One region of the Pseudomonas sp. p50(2008) genome, then DNA from elsewhere that is predicted to be linked to it. Evidence: predicted binding sites of a transcription regulator. Region 1 holds the regulator's gene; the other holds the start of a gene.
What was found. The regulator FliA, encoded in region 1, starts transcription of late flagellar genes. The targets are predictions, from matches to a motif close to CTAAAGTTTNNNNNNNNNNNGCCGNTAA.
Positions count from the first base shown of each region.

Region 2: motA (flagellar motor stator protein MotA) is a predicted target of FliA. The motif match lies at 6,665-6,692, and genes of this name have one in related genera.

Region 1 is NZ_JACMYF010000001.1:887,478-895,952, forward strand. It holds gene H7698_RS03985 (chemotaxis protein CheA) at 1-460, opposite strand, end outside; gene H7698_RS03990 (protein phosphatase CheZ) at 482-1,270, opposite strand; gene H7698_RS03995 (chemotaxis response regulator CheY) at 1,293-1,664, opposite strand; gene fliA (RNA polymerase sigma factor FliA) at 1,830-2,570, opposite strand; gene fleN (flagellar synthesis regulator FleN) at 2,567-3,397, opposite strand; gene flhF (flagellar biosynthesis protein FlhF) at 3,514-4,839, opposite strand; gene flhA (flagellar biosynthesis protein FlhA) at 4,851-6,980, opposite strand; gene flhB (flagellar biosynthesis protein FlhB) at 7,306-8,445, opposite strand; gene fliR (flagellar biosynthetic protein FliR) at 8,449-8,475, opposite strand, start outside.
Region 2 is NZ_JACMYF010000004.1:199,519-207,993, reverse strand. It holds gene serB (phosphoserine phosphatase SerB) at 89-1,303, shown strand; gene H7698_RS12730 (molecular chaperone) at 1,363-3,138, opposite strand; gene asd (archaetidylserine decarboxylase) at 3,319-4,179, opposite strand; gene H7698_RS12720 (rhodanese-like domain-containing protein) at 4,198-5,013, opposite strand; gene H7698_RS12715 (HDOD domain-containing protein) at 5,056-6,594, opposite strand; gene motA (flagellar motor stator protein MotA) at 6,761-7,612, shown strand; gene motB (flagellar motor protein MotB) at 7,616-8,475, shown strand, end outside.

The sequences.
Region 1 (8,475 bases):
CGGTAATGTCACCTGAATCGCTTTCAGCAACCGGTGCCACGTCGACAACCGGCACCGCTTCGTCGGACGACTGCGGTTCAGCCAGACGGGCCAGTGCCGCCAGCAGTTCAGGCGTGGCAGCCGTGATCGGGCTGCGCTCGCGGACTTCAGTGAACATGCCGTTCACCGCGTCCAGTGCTTCGAGAACCACGTCCATCAATTCCGAGTCGACGCGACGTTCACCCTTGCGCAGGATGTCGAAGACGTTCTCGGCGATGTGACAGCACTCCACCAACTCGTTGAGCTGGAGGAAGCCGGCGCCCCCTTTTACAGTGTGAAAACCGCGAAAAATTGCATTGAGCAAGTCCGCATCATCCGGTCGACTTTCAAGCTCGACCAGCTGTTCGGACAGTAGCTCTAGAATCTCGCCGGCCTCAACCAGGAAATCCTGAAGGATCTCTTCATCGGCGCCGAAGCTCATTAATGGGGTGCTCCTACAGGTCTAAAATCCAAGGCTGGATAGCAAATCGTCCACATCGTCCTGACCGGACACAACGTCTTCTCTTTTATCGGCATGAATCTGCGGACCTTCACCCTGAGAGAGATGTTTTTGTGGATCTTTTTCAGCCAGCATCGCTTGACGGTCATGTTCGATGCCCGCAAAGCGGTCCACCTGACTGGCCATCAGCACGAGCTTGAGCAGGTTGCTTTCAACTTCGGTGACCAATTGAGTCACGCGCTTGATGACCTGACCGGTGAGGTCCTGGTAATCCTGAGCGAGCAGAATATCGTTGAGGTTGCTCGTTACGACGCGGTTGTCTTCGCTGCTGCGTGTGAGAAAACCGTCTACGCGCCGGGCGAGTTCGCGGAACTCCTCGGCACCGACTTCACGGCGCATGAACCTTCCCCAATCCGCGCTCAGCGCCTCGGCTTCATTGCCCAGGCTGGTGACCAGCGGCGTGGCGTTTTCAACGAGATCCATTGTGCGGTTGGCCGCCGCTTCGGTCAGCTTGACCACATACCCCAGACGTTCGGTCGCGTCCGTGATCTGCGAGACTTCCTCGGCCTGTGGCATGTTCGGGTCAATCTGGAAATTGACGATCGCGCTATGCAACTCGCGAGTGAGCTTGCCCACTTCCTGGTACAGGCCGCGATCACGGGTCTGGTTGAGCTCATGGATCAGTTGTACTGCGTCGCCGAACTTGCCTTTTTCAAGGCTTTCGACCAATTCGACCGCATGTTTTTTCAGGGTCGATTCGAAATCGCCCTGTGAAATTTCATTTTGCTCCATAGCTCCCCCGTGGCGCAGTTGCTCAACCAATGCGTTCGAAAATCTTTTCGATTTTTTCTTTTAACGCCTGGGCCGTGAAGGGCTTGACCACATAGCCGTTTACACCGGCCTGGGCTGCTTCGATGATCTGCTCGCGCTTGGCTTCAGCGGTAACCATCAGCACCGGAAGATGCTTGAGCCTTTCATCGGCGCGCACGTGGCGCAGCAGATCGATACCGGTCATGCCCGGCATGTTCCAGTCCGTTACCAGAAAGTCGATGCTGCCGCTGTTGAGGACCGGAATGGCAGTGGTGCCATCGTCAGCCTCGACCGTGTTGGTGAACCCAAGGTCACGCAACAGGTTTTTTATGATCCGCCGCATCGTTGAGAAGTCATCAACGATGAGGATTTTCATGTTCTTGTCCAATTCGACCTCCAAGCAGTCTTAAACGCGTCCAGCACCTGGACACGCCATTTCATTCAATCCGGCAAAGCATTCGATGACTGTCTGGAGCACAGCAGATCGAGACCGGTGCGTACAGAACCCACCAGCCTCGTTCGCAGTGTCCCCACACTGCCTTCAGCGCGCTCGCCACTCCCCCAAACGCCCCCGCAAACGGGCCGCGCACTGGCTGTGTAACTGGCTGACCCGCGATTCGCTAACCCCCAGGACCTCACCGATTTCCTTGAGGTTGAGCTCTTCGTCGTAGTACAGCGCCAACACCAGTCGCTCACGCTCCGGCAAATTGGCAATCGCGTCCGCCAGCGCTGCCTGGAAGCGTTCATCTTCCAGATCGCGCGACGGTTCGAGATGAGCACTGGCGCCATCCTCGTGCAGCCCTTCGTGTTCGCCGTCTTGCAACAGATCGTCGAAACTGAATAACCGGCTGCCCAGGGTGTCGTTCAAAATCCCGTAATAATCGTCGAGACTCAATTGGAGTTCGGCCGCAACTTCGTGATCTTTAGCGTCGCGACCGGTTTTAGCTTCAATCGAGCGAATGGCGTCGCTGACCATTCGGGTATTTCGGTGGACCGAACGTGGCGCCCAGTCCCCTTTGCGTACTTCATCGAGCATCGCGCCGCGGATTCGTATGCCCGCGTACGTCTCGAAACTCGCGCCTTTGCTGGCGTCGTATTTGGTCGACACTTCAAGCAGGCCGATCATGCCGGCCTGGATCAGGTCTTCGACCTGGACACTGGCCGGCAGACGCGCCAGCAAGTGGTAGGCAATCCGTTTTACCAGTGGCGCGTAACGCTCGATCAGCTCGTACTGCGCATCACGGGCCGATTTTTTATAGAGGTTATAGCCACTGGCGGTCATAGCACGGGTCCTGCAGTTTGTTGCACGAGGCGCTCCACGAAGAACTCCAGATGCCCACGCGGGTTGGCAGGCAATGGCCAGGTGTCGACCTTTTGCGCGATGGCCTTGAAGGCCAGCGAACACTTGGAGCGCGGGAATGCTTCATACACGGCGCGCTGCTTCTGCACGGCCTTGCGCACGCTTTCGTCGTACGGCACCGCACCGACGTATTGTAAGGCGACGTCGAGGAAGCGATCCGTGACCTTGGTCAACTTGGCGAACAGGTTGCGACCTTCTTGCGGGCTCTGGGCCATGTTGGCCAGGACACGGAAACGGTTCATGCCGTAATCACGGTTGAGCAGTTTGATCAGGGCGTAGGCGTCGGTGATCGAGGTCGGCTCATCGCAGACCACCAGGAGGACTTCCTGAGCGGCGCGGACGAAACTGACAACCGAATCGCCGATGCCCGCCGCCGTGTCGATCACGAGCACGTCGAGGTTGTCGCCGATATCGCTGAAGGCCTGGATCAGGCCGGCGTGTTGCGCCGGGGTCAGATGAACCATGCTCTGTGTGCCGGACGCGGCCGGAACGATACGAATCCCGCCCGGGCCTTGCAACAGAACGTCGCGTAGCTCGCAGCGGCCTTCGATCACGTCGGCCAGGGTACGTTTGGGTGTCAGTCCGAGTAGAACGTCGACGTTAGCCAGTCCGAGGTCGGCGTCCAGAAGCATGACGCGCCGGCCGAGCTCTGCTAGAGCCAGGGACAAGTTCACTGACACGTTAGTTTTCCCGACGCCACCTTTGCCGCCGGTCACCGCGATAACCTGTACGGGATGCATGCTGCCCATGTTATTTCTTTACCTTGTCTTGCATAGACGGAGGCCACATTACTGGCTGCGCGTTCACAAACGGAACAATGCATGGCAGACCATCGATGTAGGTACAAAAACTATTCATTAATACCTCAGCTAACCTGCTTGGTCGGGCTGTGGTAAATATCAGCGAACATGTCAGCCATGGCTTCTTCGCTGGGTTCTTCCTGCATTTGCACGCTGACCGCGCGACTGACCAGCTGATGACGACGCGGCAGATGCAAATCATCCGGAATCCGCGGGCCATCGGTCAGATAGGCCACCGGCAATTCATGACTGATGGCCAGGCTCAACACCTCGCCCAGACTTGCCGTTTCATCCAGTTTAGTCAGGATGCAGCCGGCGAGCCCGCAGCGCTTGTAACTGTGATAAGCGGCGGTTAGAACCTGTTTCTGGCTGGTGGTTGCCAGAACCAGATAATTTTTCGATTTGATGCCACGCCCGGCCAGACTTTCCAGCTGCATGCGCAGTGCCGGATCGCTGGCCTGAAGGCCTGCGGTATCGATCAGCACCACGCGTTTGCGCAGCAAAGGATCCAGCGCCTGCACCAGCGACTGACCCGGGTCGACGTGAGTGACCGGGACATTGAGGATGCGGCCAAGGGTCTTGAGCTGTTCCTGGGCACCGATACGGTAGCTGTCCATGCTCACCAGCGCGATGTTTTGCGCGCCGTACTTGAGCACGTAACGCGCGGCGAGCTTGGCCAGGGTCGTGGTTTTACCCATGCCGGCAGGGCCGACCATGGCAATGACACCGCCCTCTTCCAGCGGCTCGATTTCCGGTGTGGCAATCATGCGCGCCAGGTGTGCCAGCAACATGCGCCAGGCCTGACGTGGCTCGTCGATGCCAGTGATCATCGCCAGCAGATCACGGGACAACGGGCCGGAGAGGCCGATACGCTGCAGACGACGCCACAGGTTGGCCTGCGCCGGGCGGCTGCCCTGCAATTGGTTCCAGGCTAAGGACCCAAGCTGTACTTCCATCAGTTCGCGCAGGCTGTTGAGCTCGAACCGCATCGAGTCGAACGCGCGCGGGTCGACGCCGCCCGTCGCAGCAGGCGCCGGGGCAGGTCGTGGAGGTTCTGTATAAGTCGGTTCGATCAGCGGTTCGGCGGCAGTCAACGGCAGGCCGGCGAACAATTGGCGATTGGTGCTTTTCTCGCTCTCGCCCTCGCTGCGCAGGCTCAGTTCGGCCTGGGCGGTGACGATCCGCGATTGGGTCTTGCGCAACTCGTCTTCAAGTTCCATGTTCGGAACACGTGGCGCCAGCGCCGACAGTTTGTAATCCAGGGCAGCCGTCAGCTCTACGCCACCGGCGATCCGGCGGTTGCCAATGATGGCCGCATCGGCGCCCAGCTCATCGCGAACCAGTTTCATGGCCTGACGCATATCGGCGGCGAAAAAACGCTTAACTTGCATAAACCACTACCTCAGCCGTTGGGCCCTACTGTCGCAACGATGGTCACTTGCTTGTTGTCAGGAATTTCCTGATACGCCAACACATGCAAACCCGGGACTGCCAGTCGGCCAAATCGCGAGAGCATCGCGCGAACCGGACCGGCTACCAGCAGAATCACCGGTTGACCTTGCATTTCCTGACGCTGCGCCGCGTCGATCAACGAGCGTTGCAGTTTCTCAGCCATGCTTGGCTCCAGCAGAACACCCTCTTCCGAGCCTTGCCCTGCCTTCTGAAGACTATTGAGCAATATCTGTTCCAACCTTGGCTCCAGCGTGATAACTGGCAGCTCGGAGTCAGTGCCTACAATGCTTTGGACGATTGCACGGGATACGCCGACGCGTACGGCGGCCACCAGAGCGGCGGTATCTTGACTCTTCGCCGCATTGTTGGCGATGGCCTCGGCAATGCTGCGAATGTCCCGTACCGGCACTTGTTCGGCCAACAGCGCTTGCAAGACTTTGAGCAACTGCGACAGCGACACCACGCCCGGCACCAGCTCTTCTGCCAGTTTCGGCGAGCTTTTGGCCAGCAATTGCATGAGTTGCTGCACTTCCTCGTGCCCGATCAGCTCACTGGAGTGCTTGTACAGAATCTGGTTCAAGTGGGTTGCCACCACTGTACTGGCATCGACCACAGTGTAACCAAGAGACTGAGCCTGGGCACGTTGACTGACTTCAATCCAGACGGCCTCAAGTCCAAAAGCCGGATCTTTGGCGGTGATGCCGTTGAGTGTCCCATAGACCTGACCGGGGTTGATGGCGAGCTCCCGATCCGGGTAAATCTCTGCCTCGGCCAGAATGACCCCCATAAGGGTCAGACGATAGGCACTCGGTGCAAGGTCGAGGTTGTCACGTATATGCACAGTCGGCATCAGAAAGCCCAGATCCTGGGACAGCTTCTTACGCACGCCCTTGATCCGCGCCAGCAGCTGACCACCCTGGTTGCGGTCCACCAACGGAATCAGGCGATAGCCGACTTCCAGACCAATCATGTCGATCGGGGTGACGTCATCCCAGCCAAGCTCCTTGGTTTCCTGTGCACGGGCCGGCGATGGCAGCAGCTCCTGCTGACGCGCCACCTCTTGCAGGGCCTGAACCTTGACGGTGTTTTGCTTTTTCCAGAACAGGTAAGCCCCGCCAGCCGCTACTGCGGCCATGCTGAGGAAGGAGAAGTGCGGCATGCCGGGCACCAGGCCCATCACCGCCATCAAACCCGCTGCCACCGCCAACGCCTTGGGCGAGGCAAACATCTGACGATTGATCTGCTTGCCCATGTCTTCCGAACCGGAAGCACGGGTCACCATGATTGCCGCGGCAGTGGACAGCAGCAGTGATGGCAATTGCGCCACCAAACCGTCACCGATGGTCAGCAGCGCATAAACCTTACCGGCATCGCCGAAGGTCATGCCGTGCTGGAAGATACCGACCGCCATGCCGCCGATCAGGTTGATGAACAAAATCAGCAGGCCGGCGATGGCGTCGCCACGAACGAATTTGCTGGCACCGTCCATGGAACCGTAGAACTCAGCCTCCTGGGCCACTTCCGTACGGCGCATTTTCGCCTGGTTCTGATCGATCAGCCCGGCGTTCAAATCGGCGTCGATGGCCATTTGCTTGCCGGGCATTGCGTCGAGGGTGAATCGCGCGCTCACCTCGGAAATCCGCCCGGCACCTTTGGTCACCACGACGAAGTTGATGATCATCAAGATGGCGAAAACCACGATACCCACCACGTAGTTGCCGCCGATCACCACCTCACCGAACGCCTGGATCACCTTGCCCGCGGAGGCATGACCGTCCTGACCGTGCAGCATCACCACCCGCGTCGAAGCGACGTTCAATGCCAGCCGCAACAACGTTGCCACCAACAGGATGGTGGGGAACACCGCGAAATCCAGTGGCCGCAAGGCGTACACGCACACCAGCAGAACGACGATCGACAGCGCAATGTTGAACGTGAAGAACACGTCCAGCAGGAACGGCGGGATCGGCAACATCATCATCGCCAGCATGACCAGCAGCAACAACGGCACGCCCAGATTGCCCCGACTTAGATCGGCAACGTTTGTGCGAGCAGTGTTGAGTAACTGAGAGCGATCCACCGGTTTTTCCCCGTCCCTTAAAGCAAACTTTTGACGCCAGAAGCAGGCGCAGAGCGGCTACTGCAAGAAGCCTTCCAACTTTTGCGGGGGGTTTAAACAGAGGGGGTTATCGGAGGATCTTTGTTGCATGGCCGGACCTCAGCAAACCCAACGCATGAACCCAGAGCACCAGACAGGAGGTAAAAGTAAGTATCTGGCTCGACACTTAATGCGTACCGAACCTATCGATTCTGCCTGCGGATGCGTAGCAGTGGTTTAATCCCTGGCAAGGACTTCGTCCTCGCACGCAGCCTCGCAGGCCGGGCAGCTGCTACAGGCGTACCTGTCAGGAATCGCGACGCAAATCCGGCGGAATCGGCAAATCTTCCTTCAGCGGATCCGGGCGTTTACCCTTGCCCGCGCGGTACTGGCGAATCTGGTAGACGTACGCCAGCACTTGCGCAACGGCCAGATAGAGGCCGCCGGGGATTTCCTGCTCCAGCTCCGTGGAGTAATAAATCGACCGCGCCAGCGCCGGCGACTCCAGTAACAGCACATTATTGGCCACGGCAATTTCACGCATTTTCAACGCCAGGAAATCACTGCCCTTGGCCACCAGCATCGGCGCCCCGCCCTTGTCCGGGTCGTACTTGAGCGCCACGGCGTAGTGGGTCGGGTTGGTGATGACTACGTCAGCATCGGGGATCGCTGCCATCATCCGGCGCTGGGACATGTCCCGCTGCAGTTGGCGAATCCGTTGTTTAACCTCTGGTCGCCCCTCTTGATCCTTGTGTTCGTCGCGGATTTCCTGCTTGGTCATCTTCAGTTTCTTGGCGCTTTCCCAGAGCTGAAACGGCACGTCCACCGCGGCGATGATGATCAGGCCGCAGGCCATCCACAATGAGCTCCAGCCGACGACTTGCAGGCTGTGAATGATGGCCATGTCCAGCGGCTCATGGGCGATGCGCAGCAGGTCGTCGATGTCCGCTGACAGCACGGCCAGCGCCACAAACAGGATGATGAAAAACTTCGCCAAAGCCTTTAGCAGCTCTATCACGGCCTTGGATGAGAACATCCGTTTGAGCCCTGCGCCGGGGTTCATGCGGCTGAATTTGGGGGCCATGGTGCCGGCGGAAAATAGCCAGCCACCCAGGGAAATAGGACCGATCAATGCCGCCAGCAGCAAGGTAATCATCACCGGTTGAATCGCCAGCAGGGCAATCAGTCCTGAATGCATCAGGTAGGCGCCCATCGCGCCCTGGTCGAGCACCACTTCCCGCGACAACGAGAAGTTCATCCGCATCAGCTCCATCAGGTCCTGGGCCAGCGCGCCACCGAAGATCAGTAGCGCACCGGAACCGGCGAGCATGATCGCCAAAGTGTTGAGCTCTTTGGAACGGGCGATCTCGCCCTTCTCACGGGCGTCCTTTTTCTTTTTCTCCGTGGGGTCTTCTGTTTTGTCCTGACCGCTTTCGCTCTCTGACATGTCTTAGCGCGCCCGTGCCAGTTCGCGTAA
Region 2 (8,475 bases), on a different contig from region 1:
AGGCCCTAGACCGGCAAAGCGCTGACGGTGCCCGATGGTCACTGAAAGTGGGTAGAATGCGGTTTTTTTCCACCTGCGGGGGTGCGCCTTGCGCGAAATCGTCCTGATAAACATCACGGGAGTCGACCGTCCGGGTCTGACTGCTGCCATTACCGGCGTTCTGGCACAAGGTGGTGTGAACATTCTCGACATCGGTCAGGCGGTCATCCACGACACCTTGTCGTTCGGGATCCTGGTTGAAATTCCTGACACCGAGCAAGGTAAGTCGGTCCTCAAGGACATTCTGTTCACCGCCTACAAGCTCGATCAGCAGGTGCGGTTCACGCCGGTGTCCGAAGAGGATTACCAGCAATGGGTCGGCAATCAGGGCAAAAAACGCCACATCGTCACCCTGTTGACCCGCAAAGTGACGGCCGAGCAGTTGCAGGCCGTGAGTTCGATTACCGCGAAATACGGCCTGAACATCGACCACATCGATCGTCTGTCCGGTCGTATGCCTCTGGACACTCCGGCCGACAAGGGCAAAGGGTGCATCGAGTTTTCCGTGCGTGGCGAAGCGGCCGATCCGCAAGCGCTTCGGGCTGAGTTCCTCAGCGTGGCGCAGGACCTGAATGTCGATATCGCTTTCCAGGAAGATTCGCTGTTCCGCCGTAACCGTCGTCTGGCGGTGTTCGACATGGATTCCACGCTGATCGAAGCCGAAGTCATCGACGAATTGGCTAAAGCGGCCGGCGTAGGTGAGCAGGTCTCCGCGATTACCGAGCGGGCGATGGCCGGCGAGCTGGACTTCCGTGCCAGCTTCAAGGAACGCCTGGCCTTGCTGCAAGGGCTTGACGTCAGCGTGCTGGATTCGATTGGTGCCTCTCTGCGCCTGACCGAAGGCGCAGAAACCCTGTTTGCCGAACTCAAACGCCTGGGTTACAAGACCGCGATTCTGTCAGGTGGCTTCACGTACTTCGCCAAGCAGTTGCAGGCCAAACTGGGCATCGACTACGTGTTTGCCAATGAGCTGGAAGTGGTCGACGGCAAGGTCACCGGTGTGGCGGTCGAGCCTATTGTCGATGCGCAACGCAAAGCGGATCTGCTTAAAGAACTGGCGCACAAGGAAGGGTTGCGACTGGAGCAGACGATTGCCGTCGGCGACGGCGCCAACGACCTGCCGATGCTGGCGATTGCCGGTTTGGGTGTGGCGTTCCGCGCCAAGCCTCTGGTAAAGCAGTCGGCGAAGCAGGCGATTTCCACGCTTGGGCTGGATGGGGTGCTGTATCTGCTGGGCTTTCGGGATCGTGACGGGCAGCTCTGATTCTTGTGTTGATTGACCATGCCCGCGATTGCAAAATCGCGGTCATCAAGATGCACTCGTCAAAGCGATTTCCACAACGAATCAAATTCCTCTTCAACGCCGCTCTCTGCGGCGTTTTCGTGTCTGACAGTCTCCAGTGCACGGTAAGCAAACTGATTGAAGCTGTTGGTGCTCGCCACCCGCCGATCCAGGCCGGCGCGGCGTTCGTCGCCATTGGTGTTGATCATGACCTTGTTGCCCTCCTGAAAAGGCAATCGGGGAGCGAGCAGTGTGGCGGGCAGGTCGGCCGCGCTGATGGCTGGCAATAAAAGGCCGCGCAAATAGTGGCTATGGTCATCACTCGAACGCATCAGTTGCAGGCCGCAAGGCTCGGCATAAGGTGCGACCTGTTCGATGCCCATTTGCGTTCCACCGCCACGGACCTGACGAATCCAGCGCACTACCGCGATGCTCCAGCCTTGCCCCGCAACGTCCTCGATGCCGACCATCTCGCCCGCCTGAAGCTCGGTCGGTACCGCACCAGGCCAGGCCAGGCAATAACCGCCGGGGCTGTGATTGATCACGGGCAGTGCATAGGTGGGAAAATGCCGGTTGCTGTCGGACGCTTCATTACCGTCATCGCTTTGCAGCTGCGGGTATTCGATTTCCTCGTAAGGCAGCATGGCGTCGGTGTTGCCATGGGGCGCTGCATCAAAGGCGTGGCTCCATTGATCATGTCCCTTCGCGGTCGGGGACGTCGCCGCAAATTTCGCGTGCCGGGAGCCCTGATGTTTCAGCAGATCACTGAATGAACGTTGTCCACTCAGGTAATAATGCAGGGCGCTCATGCCCACGCACAGGGTCAAGGTGCCCTGGCTGGCGGTGCGCTGAAAACTGCGTTCGGCCGTCTGGCCCCAGGCCGCGATCAGGTGCTGCAACGTGTCGAGGTTCAACCCCGCAGGAACGAGCAAGGGGTTGGCACCTTCGGTTTTAAGCACATGGGCTTCGATAGCGGCGACTAACGGCTGCGGATCGATGGCCAGCAACTGCTCCTGCTGCTCGAGCCGGAATTTGGAGCGATAACGAGGCCCGGTGTCGAGTTCGGGTGCGACGGCAAACAACCCGTTCGGTTTGCCGGGTTGCAGCTTGATCAAATGGCTCCAGGGTTCCAGCACTTCGGCGAGGCGAGCGATTTGGTTCTGGCGTAACTGATTACAGCGCGCGGCGCCCATCAGCAGCGCCGCGACATAGGTTTGCTCGATGCTCAGGGTGTGTGTCTGGCTGGCCAGTTCGTCACGCAGGCTCAAATGCTGGAGTTGGTGCGAACAGGCGATCCGATACAGTTGATGCAATTCCAGCCATAGACCTTCGGGCACAGGACAATAAAGCTGAGTAGCGCGAACCATGGGGCCGTTGAGGCAATGAATCGCTCGCTGCAACGCCTGGGTCAGCAGTGGCGCCCGGTCCTTGCTGAAGCGCGGGACGATGCGCACAACGATCTGTTTATAGCCAATCGCCAGATGGCTTTGCAGTGCCTGGCACAGGTTGGCGATTTTGCGTGAGCGTTCGTCGAGCACAATGGCCTGATGCAGGAAATGCCGCTCCAGGTGCTTGCAGACGTAGTACACCTCGGGTCGCATCAGTTCGAGCAGTTGCAGGCGGTTTTCACTGGGGGTAAGCAACTGGTTGAGTCCGCCCAGACCCTTATAAAGCAGGCGAGCGGTCTCACCAATGTTGGCTTTGGGCAGATTAGCTATCCAGCGCTTCAGGTCGCGCGGGGTGGGCTCACAGAACGACAGTCGCAATTGTTCGGGGACAGGCGCACGGAGCAGCAGGAGGGGATTGGTCTCATTCATGCCGGGTAAAAACTCCAACCGGGAAATGGGCAGTGAATGACCTGACTGTAGCAGCTATGGCTGCTGGAGGTATCGCGACATGTGCACCGCTCCTGTGGGAGCAAGGCTTGCTGGCGATGGCGATCTTGAGGATGCCATCGCGAGCAAGCTCTGCTCCCACAGGGGGGCGGCGAGGGTGGATCAGACTTTCGGCAAACCCAGGCCCTGGCCCATCTGCACCGGGGAAAGAGCGCCCAGGCCTTCAGCCCACTTCACCTGATCAGGCCCGAACAGCACGACCGCGGTGGATCCCAGCTTGAAGCGACCCAGTTCAGCACCTTTCTCCAAATGGATTGGTGCGCGAGCTGCTTCGTCGTAGCGGAAGGTTTTCAGTTCGCGTTTTGGCGGCGTCACCAATCCGGCCCAGACGGTTTCGATCGACGCCACGATCATCGCGCCGACCAGCACAACGGCCATTGGTCCGCGCTCGGTGTCGAAAATGCACGCCACACGCTCGTTACGGGCGAACAGCTCTGGCACGTTTTCAGCCGTGGTCTGGTTGACCGAGAAGATGCGGCCCGGAATGTAGACCATTTCACGCAGGGTGCCGGCCAGTGGCATGTGTACGCGATGGTAGTCCTTCGGCGACAGGTAAATGGTCGCAAAGTCGCCGCCCATGAAAGGTGCAGCGTTGGCCGCATCACCGCCCAGCAGTTCCAGCACGCTGAAACTGTGACCCTTGGCCTGAAACACGCGGCCGTGCTCGATCGGGCCGAGCTGGCTGACCGCGCCATCGGCCGGGCTGAGGATCGCGCCCGGCGTCTCGTCCAGTGGACGGGCACCGTCTTTCAGTGCGCGGGTGAAGAAGGCATTGAAGTGTTCATAGGCGGTCAGGTCTTCGACCAGTGCCTGAGACATATCCACCTGATAACGCTTGGCGAACCAGGCCGTGAACGCATTCTTGAACCAGCGCACGCGGCATTCGGCAATGCAGCCGGCCAGTCGCGAGAGCAAGTGGTGGGGCAGCAGGTATTGGCTGAGGATAAACAAACGCTTATTCATTAACTGTCCTTAAAAACCTTAATTCTCAATAGGGGTGTCGGGATGGTTGCCCCATTCGCCCCAGGAACCGGCGTAGCCTTTGACGCGCGGATAACCGAGTGCCTTGGCCACCAGATAAGTGAAGCCAGAGCGATGGTGAGTCTGGCAGTGAGTAATAACTTCTTTGTCCGGGGTGATCCCGAGTTGTTCCAGGATCTGCGGCATGTCTGTGCGGATGCGCAGGTTGCGCGCCTGATCCATGCCTGCGGTCCATTCAAAATTGACCGCGCCGGGAATGTGTCCGGCCCTGGCCGCCAGGACCTTCTCGCCGGAATACTCCAGCGGACCGCGTGCGTCCCAGATCGCCAGGTCGGCGGCACCCAGGCGACTTTGCAGGTATTCGCGGGTGGCCGTGGGTTCGTCATGCAGGGTCAGGCTCACCGGGCCACCCACCGGGGCAGGGACCTCAGTCGATACCGGCAAGTCCTGCGCCAGCCACGACAGCAGGCCGCCATCCACGTAGTGATAGTTTTTGTGGCCGATGACATCGAGCAACCAGATAAACCGTCCGGCCCAGCCGCCGCCTTCGTCGTCATAAACCACGTAGACCGCGTCTTTGTTGTGGCCAAGTTCGCCGAACAGCGTTTCGAGCGCAGCGTGCGGCGGCATCAGGCCTGGAGCGGGTAGTTGGCCGAGTTGCGTGCGTTTGGGGTCGACAAACCGCGCGCCAGGAATATGCCCTTCGGCATAGCGGGCGCTGCTGGTCAGGTCCACCAAAATCAGATTGCGGGCGTCAAGACGGGCGAGCAGGTCGCCGGGCTCTATCACCAGCGCCAAGCCAGAGAAGTCAGACATGTGAGGTCTCCAGAGCACAAAAGGAGGGATTGTAACGCAGCCTTATTGGCCGCGGTGGCTAAAGCTGTGCAGGGCCTTCTCGATGCACTGGGCGGTTTTGCCGAAGGCTTGCACGGTGATTTCCGAGAACGGCCCGCCACCCTGGTCGGCCACGACCAGCATGATCACCCGCCCATTGTTGACCAATGACCTTAGCAGGAGATGCTCGCCACCAAAAAGTGAGCGCAGGCTCGCCGGTAACAGCGCCGAAAACTGCGCGCTGTTTTCCGGCGTCAGGCGGACCTGAGCCTGTTGCGCGAGCAGTCGTTGCAGCACGGTGCTCTGACTCACCTGCAGATTCAGGCTGGATGCGTCCTTGGGCAAACCGGCGCACTGGTGCACGCGAAGATTGGCGTGAGTGCGATCGGCCATCAGGATCATCACCCGTCGCATGCCGCAGGCGAGCAACGCGTCCCGGGCAGACGTGGTCAGATGCATCGCATTGGCGAAGCGACTCGGTTCCGCCAGCAGCTCGGCACATTGTTTACGCCATTTGGCTAAATCTTGCGCAGTGGGCGCAGGGGCCGCAAGCGAACCTGCCGCCACCCGGTTCATGCCCCACGGCCAGATCAGCGAGACGGCGGGGTGCCAAAGGTCGGGCATCGCGTGGTAACGGGCGCTATTGGCGGCCTGTTGGTGCAACTGCTGCTGTACGTGGTCCATCGGTATCTGGAGGTAGAGGCTGGTCAGGTACTGCCAGCGTTCACTGTGCGGACTGTCCCAGGCGTGTTGCGCCGACAGCGCCAGACCATTGGCCAGCAATACTGTATTGGCCGGCTGATTGAGCCAGCGGCGCAGGGTCGGGTCGTCATCGAGGCGATTTTGCTGGCGCAATGGGTGATCGCTGTCACGGGCAATGCGCAGGACCTGGACCAATTCGCGCTGCTCGCTCATTAACAGTCGATAACCCTGCTGCACCCAAATTGGCAGGCGCCAGATATCGGCCAGGGCCTGGCAGATGTCCAGCAGGCGTACACCGAACAACTGCTTTTCAACCTTGCGCGCGGATTCACCTCTGTGGATCACCCGCAGTTCCCATTCCTGGAGCAGTTGCGGATGAGTCAACGCCATCGGCCAAAGTGGCGAGAGGAACAACAGGCTGCCCCAGTGGATGTCCTGCCACAGTCGCGCCAGGCGATGGGCAAAAAAACCGTTGGCCTGTTGTGTGGCGTGCTGGCTGATCATTTGCAGCTGGCGCAAGGCGACGGGAATTTCCGACAACGGGAGCGCGGGCAGGCGAGCGAGCAGTTCTTCGGTACGCTTCAAACCGAGGCGATTGATCGCCACCTCAAGGTTTTCCGCGGGCTCACTCAAACCGCCGTGTAGCTGCCGGTTGGCTTCGCGAATCACACTCAAGGCCAGGGCCGGACTGCCCTGCATCAATTCGGCAATGTCGCGCAGTGAACTGCGGTTGTTGCGAATGGCGCTGCAAACGCGGTCATGACTGGCTTGCGGAACCGGCAGGCGAACGCTGTCGAGAAGCTTGATCCAGCCTTCGAGCGTGGAGGGTGTTAGTGTTGGAACGCTCGTTTCGTTAGCCATGGTTGGACGCAATCATCGTCTGCATTACCTACGCCCTGAATGGGTCAAAGTGGCTTTTCGCCTGAACGGCCTATAGTCTGGCGCAGTTTTGCCGATAAGTAGAAGAAGAGATTTTTTAACTTCCGAATATGACCTTGAACCCGACTCAGTAAGTGCTCTCCTACCTATGGCTAAAATAATCGGCATCATCGTCGTATTCGCGAGCGTGCTCGGCGGATACGTACTTTCCCACGGCAAAATTGCCGCCCTGATCCAGCCTTTCGAGGTATTGATCATTGGCGGTGCGGCCCTCGGCGCATTCCTGCAGGCTAACCCCGGCTATATGACAATGCACGTGCTCAAGAAATCCTTGAGCATGTTCGGGTCGCGCTTCACTCACGCCTTCTATCTCGAAGTGCTGGGCCTGATCTACGAGATCCTCAACAAGAGCCGCCGCGAAGGCATGATGGCGATTGAAGGTGACATCGAAGATGCCGCCGCGAGCCCGATTTTTGCCAAGTACCCGACGGTGCTCAAAGACGAGCGCATGACTGCTTTCATCTGCGACTACTTGCGCATCATGTCCTCCGGCAACATGGCACCCCACGAGCTGGAGGGTCTGTTCGATATGGAGCTCTACAGCCTCAAGGAAGACCTTGAGCATCCCTCCCATGCGGTCAACGGTATTGCCGACGCCATGCCCGGTTTCGGTATCGTCGCAGCGGTATTGGGGATCGTGGTGACGATGGCGTCCCTGGGCGAGGGTGATCAGAAAGCCATCGGCATGCACGTGGGCGCAGCATTGGTCGGTACCTTCTTCGGTATTCTCGCTGCGTACGGTTTCTTTGGTCCGCTGGCGCATTCCCTGGCTCACGATGCCAAGGAAGAGCTGAACGTCTACGAAGCCATCAAGGCCTCGCTGGTTGCATCCGCATCGGGCATGCCGCCGTCGCTGGCGGTGGAGTTCGGTCGCAAGGTCCTTTACCCGGCGCACCGTCCTAGTTTCTCTGAGCTGGAACAAGCGGTTCGCGGTCGCTAAATCATGGAAAATAATCAGCCGATCATCATCAAGCGCGTCAAGCGCATCGCTGCCGGGCATCACGGGGGCGCCTGGAAAATCGCTTTCGCCGACTTCGCGACGGCGATGATGGCGTTCTTCCTGGTGTTGTGGCTGCTGTCCACTGCGACGCCTGAACAGAAGATTGCCATTGCGGGCTACTTCAAGGACCCGATCGGTTTTTCCGAAAGCGGCACGCCCTACATTATTGATCTGGGTGGCACGCCTACCCTGGCGCCGGAAAACACTCTCAACCCGGAAGTGAAATCCCAGCCGCAGCCGGACAAGGTCACCATCGATACCGAACAAGTCGAAGGCATGGCCGAGCAGGTCGAGAAAGAACGCCTGGAACTGTTGCTGCAGGAACTGCAGAACAAGGTCGACGAAAACCCGCAGTTGCAGAAATTCAAGGATCAGATCCTGTTCGAGATCACGCCGAACGGCTTGCGCATCCAGATCATGGACGCGGAAAACCGGCCGATGTTCGACTCTGGCAGCGCCCGTCTGAAGCCGTACTTTGAAGACATCCTGCTGGCCATGGCCGATACCATCAAAGCGGTACCCAACAAGATCAGCATCAGCGGTCACACCGACGCCACGCCGTACACCGGCACAGGCGAGTTCGGTAACTGGGAACTGTCGACCAATCGTGCCAACGCCGCTCGCCGTGCGCTGGTCGCCGGGAGTTATCCGGAGTCTCAGGTGGCGCGCGTTGTCGGGTATGCCTCTTCGGCGCTGTTCGATCGGGAAAAACCGTTCAATCCGGTCAATCGTCGAATCGACATTGTCGTGCTGACGAAAAAGGCTCAGGCAGCGATTGAAGGCGCACAGGGCGCCGATCCTTC